DNA from 2 places in the Kitasatospora saccharophila genome. Region 2 is predicted to be linked to the other one. Evidence: riboswitches for the same ligand, from Rfam matches in the RefSeq annotation. Region 2 holds a riboswitch; the other holds the start of a gene.
What was found. Region 2 has a riboswitch for cyclic di-AMP ahead of ABD345_RS30285 (transglycosylase family protein). Riboswitches for the same ligand answer to the same signal wherever they lie in the genome.

Region 1: it holds a riboswitch for cyclic di-AMP, as region 2 does, so the genes downstream of both, ABD345_RS20780 (transglycosylase family protein) here and ABD345_RS30285 (transglycosylase family protein) in region 2, are expected to answer to the same signal.

What each region holds. Positions count from the first base shown of each region.
Region 1 covers NZ_BAAANS010000027.1:99,490-107,728, forward strand. The annotation lists gene ABD345_RS20755 (NAD(P)/FAD-dependent oxidoreductase) at 1-878, opposite strand, end outside; gene ABD345_RS20760 (Ppx/GppA phosphatase family protein) at 1,369-2,304, opposite strand; partial or broken gene ABD345_RS20765 (DUF501 domain-containing protein) at 2,433-2,963, opposite strand; gene ABD345_RS20770 (FtsB family cell division protein) at 3,033-3,446, opposite strand; gene eno (phosphopyruvate hydratase) at 3,574-4,863, opposite strand; gene ABD345_RS20780 (transglycosylase family protein) at 5,155-5,865, opposite strand; cyclic di-AMP (ydaO/yuaA leader) riboswitch at 5,869-6,047, opposite strand; gene ABD345_RS20785 (cytochrome P450 family protein) at 6,300-7,544, opposite strand; gene ABD345_RS20790 (SDR family NAD(P)-dependent oxidoreductase) at 7,701-8,120, shown strand.
Region 2 covers NZ_BAAANS010000052.1:30,435-38,673, forward strand. The annotation lists gene ABD345_RS30265 (SpoIIE family protein phosphatase) at 1-625, opposite strand, end outside; gene ABD345_RS30270 (pseudouridine synthase) at 761-1,708, shown strand; gene ABD345_RS30275 (AurF N-oxygenase family protein) at 1,901-2,800, shown strand; gene ABD345_RS30280 (CapA family protein) at 2,954-4,117, shown strand; gene ABD345_RS30285 (transglycosylase family protein) at 4,139-5,347, opposite strand; cyclic di-AMP (ydaO/yuaA leader) riboswitch at 5,351-5,514, opposite strand; gene ABD345_RS30290 (MFS transporter) at 6,020-7,339, shown strand; gene ppnP (pyrimidine/purine nucleoside phosphorylase) at 7,471-7,752, opposite strand; gene ABD345_RS30300 (glycine hydroxymethyltransferase) at 8,054-8,239, opposite strand, start outside.

The DNA.
Region 1 (8,239 bases), on a different contig from region 2:
GTCGCCGCGGTGTCCACGTGGCCGCGCGGGCCGAGCGGGAGGCCGAAGCGGTTGACCACCGGGTTGGGCTTGACGCCCGCGGTCCACACGATGGTGGAGGCGTCGAACTCCATGCCGTTCTTCAGCACCACGTGCTGGTCGACGCAGGAGTCCATCGAGGTCTCGATGTAGACCTCGATGTTGCGCTCCTCCAGGCGGCCCTTGGTCCACAGACCGAGGTCCGGGCCCATCTCGGGGAGGATGCGGTTGGCCGCCTCCACCACCACGAAGCGCATGTCGTCACGGCTGACGGTCTTGTAGATCTTGGCGGCGTCGCGCGCCATGTCCTCGATCTCGGCGACGGTCTCGATGCCGGCGAAGCCACCGCCGATGACCACGAAGGTCAGGGCCTTGCGCCGGACGTCCTCGTCCGTGGTGGACTCGGCCTTGTCGAGCTGCGCCATGACGTGGTTGCGGAGGCTGATCGCCTCCTCGACCGTCTTCATGCCGATGCCGTGCTCCGCCAGGCCCGGGATCGGGAAGGTGCGGGACACCGAGCCGGTCGCGACGACCAGGTACTCGAAGGGCAGTTCGTAGGAGTCGCCCGCCGCGGGCTGGATGGTGGCGACCTTGCGGGCGTGGTCCACCTCGGTCACGTGACCGGTGAGCACCTCCGCCTTCTTGAGGGCGCTGCGCAGCGGCGCGACGAGGTTGCGAGGCGCGACGTTGCCGCCGGCCGCCTCGGGAAGGAAGGGCAGGTACGTCATGTACGACCGCGGGTCGACGACCGTGACGGTCGCTTCGCCGTAACGCATCTTCTTGAGGATGCGCATCGCGGCATACAGGCCGACGTAACCACCGCCGACAATGAGGATGCGAGGACGCTCCGTGGTGCTCATATCCGAAAGTATCCACCCCCGCCTGACGGGCCATTCGTGAGGCCCGTCACAAGCCCCTGGACACCGGGTGCTACACTGCGCGCCCGCACTTCCGGGCCGGAGGACCCTCCTCACCCCCGCCGGGCCGCCGCGGTGAGCGGTCGGGGCCGCGGTGCCGCGCTGAGCAGCAACGATCCCGGTGCCACCCGGGTTCCCGAGAGCGGTTTCGATTTCTCCGGGATGAACGGCAGGTTGCCTGCGATCCCATGAGCGACTCCCGGCAGGGCCTTCGGTCCCACATTTCGGGCGGAGCAGGCGTCCGGAGTGGGTCGAAAGACTGGATTGCCATGTGAAGAAATTCACGAAGGTTCTCGCCGCGACACGCCGGGAGGCCCCCGGAAGGGGTCGCGGAGCCCTCCCGCGACCCCTCCGGGGGCCTTCCGCGACCCGTTCGGCCGAGCGGCCGCCGATCCCTCCCCGAGCCCGGGGCCGGGCCCGGGCCGGGCCGGGGTCAGACGATCGACCAGGCGATCCCGTCCAGGATGTCGTGCTCGGAGACCAGCAGTTCGGCGGCCCCGGTGCGCTCCATGATCTCCAGCAGCACCAGCGCGCCGGCCCCGATCACGTCCACCCGGCCGGGGTGCATGACCGGGACGGCGGCCCGCTCGGCGTGCGAGGAGTGCAGCAGCCACTGGGTGGTCTCCCGCACCTGCTCGACGCCGACCACCGCGTGGTGGATCCGCTCCGAGTCGTAGCCGGGCAGTTCCAGGGCGATCCCGGCGACGGTGGTGACCGTCCCGGCCAGACCGATCAGGGTGGCGCCGGAGTCCAGCGGAACGGCCCCGGCGACGGTGTCCAGCGCGGCCCGGACGTCGGCCCGGACGGCCGCGATCTGCGCCTCGGTGGGCTGCCCGCCCGCGAAGTGACGCTCCGTCATCCGGACGCAGCCGATGTCCGCCGAGTACGCGGCCCGCACCTCCTGCTCGCCGAGCACGAACTCGGTGGAGCCGCCGCCCAGGTCGAACACCAGGTACGGCGGCCGGCGCGGGCCGCCGAGCAGTTCGCGGGTGGCGCCGGTGAAGGACAGCCGGGCCTCCTCGTCGCCGCTGACCACGCTCGGCGTGACGCCCAGGATCTCCTCGACCCCGGCGGTGAACTCGGCGGCGTTCTCGGCGTCCCGGGAGGCGGAGGTGGCGACCATCCGGATCCGGTCCGGGGCGACCCCGTGCTCGGCGATCACCTCCGCGTACTCGCGGCAGGCCGCGAAGGTGCGGGCCAGCGCCTCGGGGTGCAGCCGGCCCGTGCGGTCGACGTCCTGGCCGAGCCGGACGATCAGCATCCGCCGGTCCAGGTCGGTGATCTCGCCCGTCTCCGGGTCGAGTTCGGCGATCAGCAGGCGGATCGAGTTGGTGCCGCAGTCGATCGCGGCGACCCGGGTGGCGCTCACTGCCCGTCCTCCTCCGGCTCGGTGTCGGCGGCCTTGCGGGCGGCGCGCTCGGCGCTCAGCGCCTCCTTGGCGGCGATCACCGCGTCGTGGTCCTTGGCCTTGGCCCGGTTGCGGGCGACCCGCGCTCCGGCCGCCTCGACCTCGGCGTCGCTGACGCACGGGCCCTTGGCCCACCACTGCTCCAGCATCCCGATCGCCTCGTCGCCGAGCGGGTTGACGCCCTCCCCGGCGGCCAGCGAGTGCCCGACCAGCACGTGCAGGCACTTGACCCGGTCCGGCATGCCGCCGGCGCTGGGGAAGCCCTCCAGCACCTCGATGGCGTCCCGGCGGGCGATGTAGTCCTCGTGCGCCGCCCGGTAGGCGGCGGCCAGCTCCGGGTCCTCGGCGAGCCGGGCGGTCTGCTCCTTCATCACGCCGTCCGCCTCCAGGGTGCCGATCAGCGAGGCGGCCCGGGGGCAGGTCAGGTAGTAGAGCGTCGGGAACGGCGTGCCGTCGGGCAGCCGGGGCGCGGTCTCCACCACGTCCGGGTTGCCGCAGGGGCAGCGGTGGGCGACACCGCGCAGCCCGCGCGGCACCCGGCCGAGCTGGGCGGCGATGGCGGCGACGTCGCGCTCGGCGACCTCGGGGGCGTCGGACGCGGGAGGGTTCTGGTTGCTCATCAGGAGGAGTCTGTTCGTCAGGGGGCGGGGGTTCGGGTGGGTGCGGGGGCTTCGGGAGGGCGCGGGGCGTCAGGGCACCGGCTGCGGCGCGGGCGGCGCGGCGTCGGCGGCGTCCACCGAGTCCCAGAGTCCGGCGTACCAGGGCTTGACGGCCTTCGGCCGGGCGGCGGCGTCGGCCGAGGGGGCCTTGGCGCCGGGCGGGGGCGGCGGGGAGACCGAGACGAAGGGGGTCTCGCCGGGCAGCGCGTAGTGCAGCCGCTCGCGGGCCTGGGCCTTGACGTACTCCGGGTCCTGCCAGCGGGCCTTCTCCCGGCTCAGTTCGTCGACCTGCCGGCGGGCGTGCTCGGCCTTGGCCCGCTGGTCGGCGATCTCGCCGCGCTGGGCGATGTACTGCCGGGCCGGGTAGGCGAGTATCGCCACCAGCGAGCAGAGCACGAGCACCAGCACGGTGGCCCGGCTGGTGAAGCGCGGTCGCGCCGCCAACCCGGGAATCCTCCACTTGGCCATCTGCTCGCCCCTCCTGCGCATGCCGGTGCCCCGGCCCCACCCTACGCGGTGGGAGCCGGGGCACCGGTCACAACAGGCTCAGTGCGTTCAGCCCTTGCTGTGCTTACTTGTCCGCGGGGCGGAACCGCGGGAAGGAGGAGCGGCCCGCGTACTCGGCGGCGTCGTCGAGGATCTCCTCGATGCGCAGCAGCTGGTTGTACTTGGCGACGCGCTCGGAGCGGGCCGGGGCGCCGGTCTTGATCTGGCCGCAGTTGGTGGCGACGGCGAGGTCGGCGATGGTGACGTCCTCGGTCTCGCCGGAGCGGTGCGACATCATGCAGCGGTAGCCGTTGCGCTGGGCCAGCTCGACGGCGTCCAGGGTCTCGGTGAGCGAGCCGATCTGGTTGACCTTGACCAGCAGGGCGTTGGCGGTGCCGGTCTCGATGCCCTTGCGCAGGCGCTCCGGGTTGGTGACGAACAGGTCGTCGCCGACCAGCTGGACCTTGTCGCCGATCGCGTCGGTGATGGCCTTCCAGCCGTCCCAGTCCGACTCGTCCAGCGGGTCCTCGATGGAGACCAGCGGGTAGTCGGCGACCAGCTCGGCGTAGTACGCGATCAGGTCGGCGGAGGAGAGCGCCTTGCCCTCGAACTGGTAGGCGCCGTCCTTGAAGAACTCGGAGGCGGCGACGTCCAGGGCGAGCGCGACGTCCTTGCCCGGGGTGTAGCCGGCCTTCTTGATGGCCTCGGTGATGAGGTCGAGGGCCTCGCGGTTGGAGTCCAGGTTCGGGGCGAAGCCGCCCTCGTCGCCCAGGCCGGTGGAGAGCCCGCGCTCCTTCAGCACGCCCTTGAGGGTGTGGTAGACCTCGACGCCCCAGCGGACGGCCTCGGAGAAGGACTCCGCGCCGATCGGGGCGATCATGAACTCCTGGATGTCGACGTTGGAGTCCGCGTGCGAGCCGCCGTTGAGGATGTTCATCATCGGGACGGGCAGCACGTGGGCGTTCGGGCCGCCCAGGTAGCGGAACAGCGGCAGGTCGCTGGCCTCGGAGGCGGCGTGCGCCACGGCGAGGGAGACGCCCAGGATGGCGTTGGCGCCGAGCGAGGACTTGTCCGGGGTGGCGTCCAGGTCGAGCATGGCCTGGTCGATGAGGCGCTGCTCGGTGGCGTCGTAGCCGACCAGCTCGGGGCCGATCTGCTCGATCACGGCGAGGACGGCCTTCTCGACGCCCTTGCCGAAGTAGCGGCTCTTGTCGCCGTCACGGAGCTCCAGGGCCTCGAAGGCACCGGTGGAGGCACCCGACGGGACGGCCGCGCGACCGGTGCTGCCGTCGTCGAGACCGACCTCGACCTCGACCGTGGGGTTGCCGCGGGAGTCGAGGATCTCACGGGCTACGACGACATCAATGGACGGCACGAGTGCATCTCCTAGCGGAAGCGGATGTGTGGTCGTTACGACCAGAGCCTAGCCGCACAGCGCCGTGCGGCCACGCCCGGCCGGGCCCCGTCTCACGGTGTGGCCCGGCTACTCGTCGGTAGTTCACCTGTTTGACGCCCGCTCCGCCGCTCCCGGCGGCGCGAACTGCTGCGCACGCGCCGGGAGCGGACGGACGGTCAGGGGACGCGGCCCTCGTCAGGGCTGCGGCGGGGCCTCGTCAGGCCGCCGGGCCGGGGCGTCCCACCTGCCGGGACCGGTGCCGGGCCGGGCTCAGAGGGAGAGCACCTGGCCGGGCAGGATCAGGTCGGGGTCGGCGCCGATCAGCTCGTGGTTGGCCTGGTAGATCCGCTCCCAGCCGCCGGACACGTTCCGCGCGGCGGCGATGCCGGAGAGCGTGTCGCCGTCCTGGACGGTGTAGCCGCCGGCGGGCGCGGCCTGCGGGGCGCTGTTCTGCGGGGCGGCCTGGGGTTCGGCGGCGGGGGCCTGGGGCTTGGCAGCGGGCTCGGCCGGCTTCTTCGACGGCGAGCTCTTCGGCTGCTGGGGCGCGGTCGGGCGCTCCTGGGAGCGCGAGGCGGTGTCCTCGGAGGTGTCGGCGGGCGCGCCGCCCTTGGCGAGGCCGGCCCGCTTGGAGCAGACCGGCCAGGCGCCGGGGCCCTGGGCGGCGAGCACCCGCTCGGCCACCGCGATCTGCTGGGCGCGGCTGGCCTGGTCGGCGCGGGCCGCGTACTGGCCGCCGCCGAAGGCGCGCCAGGTGGAGGAGGTGAACTGCAGGCCGCCGTAGAAACCGTTGCCGGTGTTGATGTTCCAGTTGCCGCCGCTCTCGCACTGGGCCACGCGGTCCCAGGTGTCGACGGGGGCGGCTGCCGCTCCGGTGGCGGCGAGCAGTGGCAGGGCCAGGCCGACCGAGGCCACGCCGGCGGCGGCGATGACCTTCTCGGCCTTGGTACTACGGCGGTGACGAGCAGCGTTGGAGAACAGCACGGGACTTCCTCTCCGCACGCCTGCGAGGTGAGCTGTCGGGTTCGGACCGGGAGGCTGGCCCGGCCGCCGGACGCTCCGGACGCGGTTGCGCCCGTTGCTCGGCGGCTTCACCCCAAGCCGTTGGGACCACGGCGTTCACACTGGTTCCCCCGCTCCTGTCCGGTACCTGGTAGGTGGCCCGAGGACGCGGCGGACAGGACTCGGCGTGCCGCGATCGGGGCCCGCAGCTGCGGGCATGTCGGAGAGTAGGCAAAGCTGACGAGCAATCACAAGCTCATATCACCATGATCACGCCGAAATCACGGATCTTCGTGTCACGTACACGAACGATCCCGGTATGTCCGGATTGATTCCGAGCAGGCGTGCGACGCGCGCCCCCGCCCCGGCGTGTCGTCGGCCCTGCGCGGCGGCGTGTCGCGGGTGCTGAAACGGCGTCAGCGGGGCGTGAAGGAGACCGGGAGGTCGCGCAGACCGCGCATGATCAGCCCGCCCCGCCAGCGCAGCTCGGCCGGATCGGCCGCCAACCGAACGTCCGGAAGCCTGGTCAGTAGGCTGCCGATCGCGCGCTGCCCCTCAAGCCGGGCCAGCGGGGCGCCGATGCAGTAGTGGATGCCGTGACCGAAACCCAGGTGCGGGTTGTCCGAGCGGGCCAGGTCGAGGGTGTTCTCGGCGGAGAACCGGGCCGGGTCGCGGTCCGCCGCGGCCAGCACCACCAGCACCGGGTCGCCGACCGGGATCTCCACCCCGCCGATGGCCAGCGGCGCGGTGGCGAACCGCCAGGTGGCCAGCTCCACCGGGCCGTCGTAGCGCAGCAGTTCCTCGACGCCGGTCTCCAGCAGGCCGGACTCGCCGCGCCCCAGCGACTCCTGGAGCAGGGTGCGCTGGTCCGGGCTGCGCAGCAGCGCGTACATGCCATTGCCGATGAGGTTGATGGTGGTCTCGAACCCGGCGAAAAGCAAGATGAAGGCCATCGCCGCGGCCTCGTTCTCGCTCAGGTGCTCGCCGTGGTCGCTGGCCCGGATCAGGCCGGAGATCAGGTCGTCGCCGAGGTCGGCGCGCTTGCGGTGGATCAGGTCGGCCAGGTAGCCGCGGATCTGCTTGACGGCCCGGCCGACCCCTCCCCTCTTACCGCCCACGTGTCGGATCATCATCCCGGCCCAGTCGCGCAGGTCGTCCTGGTCCTCGGCCGGGACGCCGAGCAGGTCGCAGATCGCGTAGATGGGGAGCGGGAAGGCGAACTCGTGGATCAGGTCGGCCTCGCCGCGGCCGGCGAAGGAGTCGATCAGCCGGTCGGTGATCTCCCGCACCCGCGGTTCGAACTCGGCCACCCGGCGCGGGGTGAACGCCTTGGAGACCAGCCGGCGCAGCCGGGTGTGGTCCGGCGGGTCGATGTTCAGCAGGTGGGTCATCAGGTCGGCCTGCCGCTCGCCGGGGATGCCGACCCGGCCGCTGCGGTGGGCCTGCTCGCTGTGGTGCGCCGGGTTCTTGGACAGCCGGGCGTCCGCGAGCGCCTGCCGGGCGTCCGCGTAGCGGGTGACCAGCCAGGCGTCGACCCCGCTCGGCAGGGTGGTGCGGTGCACCGGCGCGTGCTCCCGCAGCCAGGCGTACGCCGGGTAGGGGTCGGCGGCGAACTCCCAGGTGAACAGTGGCGGCTGGGGTGCGTGGGGCTGGTCTGGCATGTCTTGACCGTATCGGGAAGCGCCGGTGCGTGAGTCTGGTCACCTGGTGGGTAATCCCTGTTGCGGAGCGTCGGGGCGAGCCTACGATCCTCCGATAACCACCGTGGGCGGCGTGCGGGTCGGCCACGGGTGCGCGCTCTGAAAGGGGAGCAGGCCATGCGAGTAGCCGGGGCAGTGGTGGTCATCGCGGTGCTCGACGGGGGTTCGGGGGCCGACCTGGCCCGCCGGTTCTCCGCCGCCGGCGCCGCCGGCCTGCTCATCGCCGACCTGCGCCCCGGCATCGCCGAGGACCTGGCCGCCGAACTCGACCGCCCCGGCTGCCCGGTGGTCGGCGTCTCCGGCGACATCCACCACCCGGCGGACATCGCCGCGCTGGTCGACACCGCCGTCAAGCACCTCGGCCCGATCGACCTGTTCGCGGTCGCCGGCCCGGACGGCGAGCGGATCGTCCAGCTCGCCGACCTGCCCGGCCACCTCGACCCGCTGGCCGAGGTCCTCGCCCTGGTCGGCGAGGCCATCGGCGAGGTCGTCCCGACCCAGCGCCGCCCGGTCGCCGACGTCCCGCTGGCCGGCTAGGGCCGGCAGCAGCTCCCGCGGCAGCACGTAGATGCCGTTGCCGATGAGGTTGATGGTGGTCGAGAAGTCCGCGAAGAGCAGGACGAAGGACATCGCCGCGGCCCGCGTGCCACCGGGCG
Region 2 (8,239 bases):
GGATGCGGCGCATCGTCGCCTCGGCGGTCCGCCCGTCGATCCCGGGCAGCACCTCGGACAGCCGCCGCCCCAGGTGCCGGTCCACCGGCAGCCCGTTGATCCGGGCCAGCGCCTCGTTCAGCCGGACGAAGCGCAGCTCGGTGTCGAAGACCCCCATGCCCACCGGCGACTGCGTGAAGAACCCGTCCAGCACCGCTAGGTCCGCCGCCAGCCGGCGCACCTCGCTGACGTCCGAGGCCACCGCCAGCACCATCGGCGAGCCGTCGCGGTCGAACACCGGGAAGGTCCGGAAGTCGAGCCGCACCAGGTGGCCGTCCCGGTGCCGCACCGGGAACACCCCCGCCCAGGCGCGGCCGCTCAGGATCCGGCCGAACAGCTCCAGGGCCTCCGGGCGCCGCTCCGGGCCCACCAGGATGTCCGCCGCACGCGTTCCCACCGCCCGCTCCGCGGAGAAGCCGAGCAGCGCCTCCGCGTCCGGGCTCCAGTGCAGGATCCGGCCGTCCGCCGCGATCAGCGCCGTCGCCACCGGGATCGACAGCAGGCCGTCCGGTACCGGCGTCCCGCCCGCCGCGGGCGGGGAGGCGGGGCGGAAGCGGGGGATCGTGCGCTGTTCGTCGGTGTCCATCTGGCCACCTGCCGTTCCGGGGGCGGTCACCGCCCTGCCATCGTCGCACGGCGGGCCGCCCGCGCCCAGACGGGTGACCTCCCGCTAGGGTGGTCCGGATGGACACCCGTCGGACGAACCCCCGGGCGGCGCGCGGTGGTGCGTAGGAAACCCGCCCCGGTCGGCCCGCTGCCGCAGCGCGACGGCATCGACCCCGTACACGTCAGACTTCCGCTGGACGGCCCCTGGCCGACGGTCCGCGCCTACCTGGAGGAGCGCTACGGCGCCGCCGCCGGGGACGGGCGGATCGCGGCGATGCTCGCGGCGGGCGAGTTCGTCGCCGCCGACGGGCCGGTCACCGCCGGGACGCCCTACCGGCCGGGCGGCCACGTCTGGTTCCACCGCGAACCCGGCCCGCCCGAACCCGTGGTGCCCTTCCCCGTCGAGGTCCTGCACCGCGACGAGCGCATCGTGGTCGCCGACAAGCCGCACTTCCTCGCCACCACCCCGCGCGGCAGCCACGCCACCGAGACCGCCCTCGCCCGGCTGCGCCGCGACCTCGGCCTGCCCCGGCTCAGCCCCGCCCACCGCCTGGACCGGCTCACCGCGGGCGTGGTCCTGTTCGTCGCCGACCCCGCGCTGCGCGGCGCCTACCAGGGCCTGTTCGAGCGCCGCGAGGCCGTCAAGGAGTACGAGGCGGTCGCCCGGTACGAGCCGTCCGCGGCGGCCCGGCTGCCCACCGTGGTGCGCAGCCGGATCCGCAAGGACCGCGGCCGGCTCGACGCCTACGAGGAGCCCGGCGAGCCGAACGCGGAGAGCCGGGTCGAGCTGGCCGAGGCCCGCGGCGGCCTGGGCCGCTACCGGCTCGCCCCGCGCACCGGCCGCACCCACCAGCTGCGGGTGCACATGAACGGGCTCGGCCTGCCGATCCTGGGCGACCCGCTCTACCCCGAGGTGCTGGGCGGGGACGCCCCCGAGGACTACCGGCGCCCGCTCCAGCTGCTGGCGCGCTCGCTGGAGTTCACCGACCCGGTGGACGGGCAGCGGCGGCGCTTCACCAGCGGACGGGAGCTGGCGGCCTGGCAGGACCCGGCGGGCTGGTAGGGGGGGTCGGCGGGCCCGGAGGAGCTGTGGCAGGCCCGCCGGGCCCAGCGGGGGCGGGGGCCGGTAGGAGCCCGGCGGGGCGGCCCGGGCCGCTCTGTGCGCGGTGTATTGACGGAAAGTCTAATAACTTCTACCTTCGCGGCAGTGCCACCACTCCACCCTCTCCGCCCCCCCCACCGCGAAGGAGCCGGCATGCCGCCCCAGCCCGCCCGCACCGCCCCCGACCGGGAGCGCACCGCCGAACGCCTGCTCGCCTCCTCCGCGAAGCTCTCGTTCAACCCCCTCACCGACGTCGACTGGGACGCCGACCCCGTCCCCGGCGCCTACTACTGCCCGCCCCGGCACCTCTCCCTCTACGGCACCGCCCTCTGGGAGCGGATGACCGAAGAACAGCGGATCGAACTCTCCAAGCACGAGGTCGCCTCCATCGCCAGCGTCGGCATCTGGTTCGAGGAGATCCTCATGCAGATGCTGCTGCGCCACGCCTTCGACCGGGACCCGACCAGCAACCACGTCCAGTACGCGCTGACCGAGATCGCCGACGAGTGCCGGCACTCGATCATGTTCGCCCGCATGATCGCCAAGATGGGCGTCCCCGCGTACGGCGCCGGATTCGTTGCGCACAACCTCGGCCGACTGTTCAAGGCGATCTCCACCCACAGCCAGACCTTCGGCGGCACCATGTACGTCGAGGAGATCCTGGACGCCTTCCAGCGCGAGGTGATGAACGACGACACCCTCCAGCCGCTCACCCGCCAGGTCTCCCGGATCCACGTCATCGAGGAGTCCCGGCACATCAGCTACGCCCGCGAGGAGCTCGTCCGCAAGCGCCTGGGCCCGGTCCGCCGCCGGTACGAGCAGCTGTTCATCGGACTGATCGTCTACTACGCCACCACCGCGCTGATCCACCCCCGGCTCTACGCCGCCGTCGGCATCGACCCCGAGGTCGGCAGGGCGGCCGCCCGGGCCAACCCGCGCTGGCGGGCCACCAAGACCGAGATGGCCCAGAAGGTCGTCTCGGTGCTCGACCGGGCCGGACTGGTCGGCCGCACCAACCGCTGGCTGCTGCGCGCCGCCGGGGTGGTGGCCTGAGCGGACGGGGCTCCGCGCCCCCGCCGGTGCGGTGCGGGGGGCCGGGTCCGCCCCGGAGGTGCGATCGTGATCGTTCGGTGTCGATGTTGGGCTTCCGGTGTTCGGGCGACGCGGATAAAGTGCGTCGTCACCGAACCACCGGGGGGTCCGTTCATGCACCGCGCCACGGCCGGCACAGCCGCCGCCATCGTCCTGCTGCTCAGCACCGTCGCCGGGTGCGGCGGACCGGAGCCCTCCGCGGACCGGGCCGCCACCGGCCCTGCCACCGGCGCCGCGGCCCCGGCGTCCGCGACGCCGGCACCGACGGCCGCCGCGTCCACCGGACCGGCCCCCGGGGAGTCGCAGGGGAGCAGCCCGGCGAGCCCCGGCACGGGCGGCAGCATCACGGTCGCCTTCGCGGGAGACGTCCACTTCGAGGGCCGCACCGCCTCCCGGCTCGGAGCGGGCAAGGCCGACACCGCCCTCGGCCCGATCTCCGCGACGCTCTCCGCCGCCGACCTGGCGGTGCTCAACCTGGAGACCGCCATCACCGGCCGGGGCAAGGCCGAACCCAAGACCTACACCTTCCGCACCACCCCCAAGGCGCTCGACGCGCTCAAGGACGCCGGTGTCGACGTGGTCTCCCAGGCCAACAACCACGCCGTCGACTTCGGCCCCGACGGCCTCGCCGACACCCTCGCCGCCAAGGCCGCCTCCCCGATCCCGGTGGTCGGCATCGGCAAGGACGCCGAGGAGGCGTACGCCCCGTACGTCGCCACCGTGCGCGGCGTGAAGGTCGCCGTGCTGGGGGCCAGCCAGGTCAACGAGATCACCAACCAGAAGTGGCGGGCCGGCGCCCACAAGCCGGGCATCGCCTCCGCCCTCGACGAGACCGCGCTGCTGCGCGCCGTCACCGCGGCGAAGGCGCAGGCGCCGGTGGTCCTGGTCTACCTGCACTGGGGCGACGAGGGCGTGGCCTGCCCGACCCGCGCGCAGAGCGCCCTCGCCAAGAAGCTCGCCGACGCCGGGGCGACCGCCGTGGTCGGCACCCACGCCCACACCATGCTCGGCGCGGGCATGCTCGGCAAGACCTACGTGGCGTACGGCTTCGGCAACTTCCTCTGGTACGGCACCTCGAACTACACCGCCTCCGACGAGACCGGAGTCACCACGCTCACCGTCACCGCCGACGGCCGCGTCACCGGCGAGACCTTCACCCCCGCCCACATCGACGGCCGGGGCGTGCCCGTCCCGCAGAGCGGGAACGCCGCGAAGGCCGCCCAGCAGCGCCGCGACGGCCTGCGCGGCTGCACCGGGCTGGCCGCCGTCCCGAAGTGACGGCGGCCGGCCCGGAGCCGGTCAGCCCAGGTCGAGCACCTGGCCCGGACGGATCAGGTCCGGGTTCTCGCCGACCACCTGCTGGTTGGACCTGTAGAGCTCGGACCAGCCGCCGCCCAGCGCGTGCTCGCGGGCGATGGCGGCCAGGGTGTCGCCGGTGGTGACGGTGTACGGCTGCGCGGACGCGGCCGCCGCCGGGACCGCCGACGCGGCCGGGTCCGGGGCCGTCGGTGCGGCCGGGTCCGGGGTCGGGGCCGGGGTCGGGGTTGCCGACGGGGCGGACGCGTCCGGGGCCGCCGTGCTGCCGGTGGGCGAGGGGGCGGGGGTGGTGCCGGAGGAGTCGGCGCTGCCGGACGGACTGGGAGACGGGGTGACCGGGAGGGTGGGGACCAGGCCGGTCCCGTTGCCGTCGTTCCCGTTCCCGTTGCTGCCGTCGGTGGGCGTGCCCGGGCCGGGCGTGGCGGTCGGGTCGGTGGGCAGCAGCGGGGTGCCGGGGGCGGCCGACGGGGTGCCCGGCGCGGTCGGGGCGTCCGTGGCCGGGGCGTTGGTGGCGGGGGCGGTCGGGGTGGGGGCGCTCGGCTGCGGCTGGGGGTGCGTCAGCTGCAGGTAGCGCTCGTACAGGCTCTGGTGGCTGGTCCAGAACCAGGCGCCGTTCTTCTCGTACCAGTACACGTGCGAGACCGGGTCGTAGCCGGGCAGGCCGGAGAACACCGGCGCGGTGTTCCCGCTCGGGACGGTGCTGCCGTCCGGGGCGGCGTTGACCGCCGCGATGCCGCGGGCGCCGCGCAGCGAACCCGTCTCGTCGGCCGAGTCGTTGTCGTCGACGACGCCCGGCGCGGTGGCGGTGCTCAGGCCCGCCTCGTCCACGCACGAGGACCAGGGCGAGGGGCCCTCGGTGGCCAGGATGCGTTCGGCGACGGCGATCTGCTGGCTGCGGGTGGCCCCGTTCGGCAGCGGGGCGAACTGGGTGCCGCCGTAGTCCGTCCAGCGCTGGGCGTTGATCTGCAGGCCGCCGTAGAGGCCGTTGCCCGCGTCGGAGCCCCAGTTCCCTCCGCTCTCGCACTCGGCGACCCGGTCCCAGACCGCGCTGGGGGCGGCGTGCGCGCCGGTCACGGCGAGCAGCGGCAGGGCGATGCCGACGCCGGCCACGCCGGCCACCGCGATCGCGCGCTCGGCTGCCTTCTCCGCCGGACCCTGCCGACGGTGACGTCCCGAACCCGTGAAGAGCATGCGAGATCCTCTCCGCACGCCTGCGAGGTGAGCTGTCGGGTTCGGACCGGGAGGGAGGCCCGGCCGCCGCGTCCGGTCACCCGGTGCGGACGGCTTCACCCCTAGCCGTGGGGGACGGCAACAATCGTGGTTCCCCCGCCCCTGTCCAAGGGTGGTGGTGGTCGACCCGACGGCGCGGCGGACAGGGCTCGGCGTTCTCGCGCGCGGGGCCCGGTGGTGCGGGCTGGGAGGAGCCTATTCACTCGAACGCGGCAATCACAAGCGCGTCGCGCCCGGATCACGCCTTCGTCACGCCGGTTCCCGCGTGGTGTGTGGACGACCTGTTGACGATGTCTCGGGCCGGAGGCGGGGGCGGCCGTGGGCGGGAGGTCGGCGGACCGGCTGGAGAAGTGTGGCCGATCGGTGGGATTGGGGGGAAGGCGAACGGGGAAGGCGGGCACACCGGTTGGGCGACGACGGTAGGCGATTGGTGTCAAGTCACTTGCAGGGCAAGGAAGTTCGGTGAAATCGGGGCATTGTCCGCGTTGCGGATAAATCACGCGACAGGGGGTGCGCGGGCTTCCTACGATCGCCCTGCTCGCCGTCCCGTGCGGCGGGTGCGCTGCTCCGGTCCGTCGGGCTCGTCGGGTTCGTCGGGTGGGCCGGGAGCGCCGGATTCGTCGAGGAGGTCCCGTGCGCGTTCCGATCCCCGAAGTGCTCCGCACCGAGCGCCGGTTCGCCCGGCTGTTCGTCGGGCAGTCGCTGTCGGTCCTGGGGGACCGGGTCTCGTTCGTGGCGCTGCCCTTCGCGGTGCTGGCGATCGGCGGCTCGGCCGCGGACGTCGGCCTGGTCACGGCGGCCGGGCTGCTCCCGCTGCTGGTGTTCACGCTCGCCGGGGGCGTCTGGGCGGACCGGATACCGCGGCAGCGCATCATGCTGGCCTCCGACCTGGTGCGCTGCGCCGTCCAGGCGGCCGCCGCCGTGCTGCTGCTCACCGGCACCGCCCGGGTCGGGACGCTGGCGCTGCTGATGGCGCTGTTCGGCGTCGCGGACGCCTTCTTCCTCCCGGCCTCCACCGGGCTGCTGCCCCTGCTCGTCCCCGCCGACCGACTGCGCGAGGCGAACGCGCTGCGCGGGTTCGTGCAATCGGCGTCGCTGGTGGTCGGGCCCGCGCTGGCCGGGGTGCTGATCGCGGCGGTCGGGCCCGGCGGTGCGCTGGCGGTGGACGCCGCGAGTTTCGCCGCCAGCGCCGCCGTGCTGGCCCGGCTGGGCCCGGCCGGCGGGGCGGCACCCGAGGAGGCGGACGGGGCGACACCCGCCGACCCGGAGCGGGCCGAGCGGCCCGGTTTCCTGGCCGAACTGCGGGTCGGCTGGCAGCAGGTGCGCAGCCGGACGTGGGTGTGGTCGGGGATGCTGGCGATAGCGGTCTACCACGTGGTGGTACTGCCCTCGGTGTTCGTGCTCGGGCCGGTGCTGGCGGAGCGCGAATGGGGCGGTGCCGGTGCATGGGCCGTGGTGGTCATCGCCTTCGGCCTCGGCGCGATCCTGGGAGACGTCTGCGCCTACCGCCTGAAACCCGCCCGCCCGATGGCCGTCGCCGCGGTGGCGATGGCGGTGGCCTCCTGCCAGGCGCTGGTCATCGGGTCCGGCGCGCCGGTCTGGGTGATCGCCGCGCTGGAGGCGGTCACCGGAGTCGGGGTCTCCCTGTTCTTCGTGCTCTGGGAGACCCTGCTCCAGGTGCACATACCGGAGCGGGTGCTCTCCCGGGTCAGCTCCTACGACCACCTGATCTCGGTGGCCCTGATGCCGCTCGGTCTGGTGCTGGCCGGTCCGCTCTCCGACGGCCTCGGCGTGCGGCCCGCCCTGTTCGGGATGACCGCCCTCGCCGTCCCGGCCGCGCTCGCCCTGCTCGCCCTCCCCGCCGTCCGCCGACTGCCCGCAAGCCCGCCGGGCGGGAGCGACGCGGTCCCCGGGGCCCGGGGGCCCGTGCCGGAGGCGGTGACGGGCGCATGATCCCGCCCGTGGATCCAGTGGTCCGCGGAACAGCGGAACGGCGGGCAGCGGTGCGAAGCAGCGGAGGAGAAGGGGACGGGAGAGGAGGGAGGCCCGCCCCACCGGCCTCTTCGGCCAGTGGGGCTACGGGATCAGCGGTACTCGCAGAGGTACGCCGTGTCGATCGAGACCTGGAGCTGGAACTTGCTGTCACCCGGAACGGAGAACCGCTCGCCGGCGGAGAAGGTCTGCCACTCCTCGGCGCCCGGGAGCTTTACGGTCAGCGCGCCGCTGACCACGTGCATGACCTCCGGCGCCGCGGTGCCGAACTCGTACTCGCCGGGGGCCATCACGCCCACGGTGGCCGGGCCGTCGGCCGAGGTGAAGGCGACCGACTTGACCGTGCCGTCGAAGTATTCGTTGACCTTGAGCATGCGCGTTCTCCTGCGGAAGGTGTGCGGAACGGCGGCCGGGGCGTCGCGCGCCCGGCCGCGGCGGGGGCGAGCCTATCGGCGCGGGCCGTCCGGTAGTCGCGGGTGTCCGCTGGTTGGTCACCGACCGGCGGCGGCCCCCGGCGGGGGGTGGAACGCGGTGCGCAGGGCGGTGGGTTCACCGTTCCCGGCCCTGGGCGCACCGGCGCCCGGCGGGGCAGGCGGAGCAGGCGGGGGCCCGGCCCGCGGGGGTGGCGGCGGGCCGGGCCGGGGGCGTCCGGACGGGGACGCCGGGGAGGGAGGATCAGCCGAGCGCGATGCCCGGGTAGAGCGGGTGGTCGGCGAGCAGGTCGACCGCGCGCTTGGCGACGGAGTCGCGGACGGCCCCGTCCAGCGCGTACTGCGCCTTGGAGGAGCCGACCGGGGTGGTCGCCGTCAGCACGGTGTGGATCAGCTCGGCGACCTCGTCCAGCTCCGCCGCGCCCAGCCC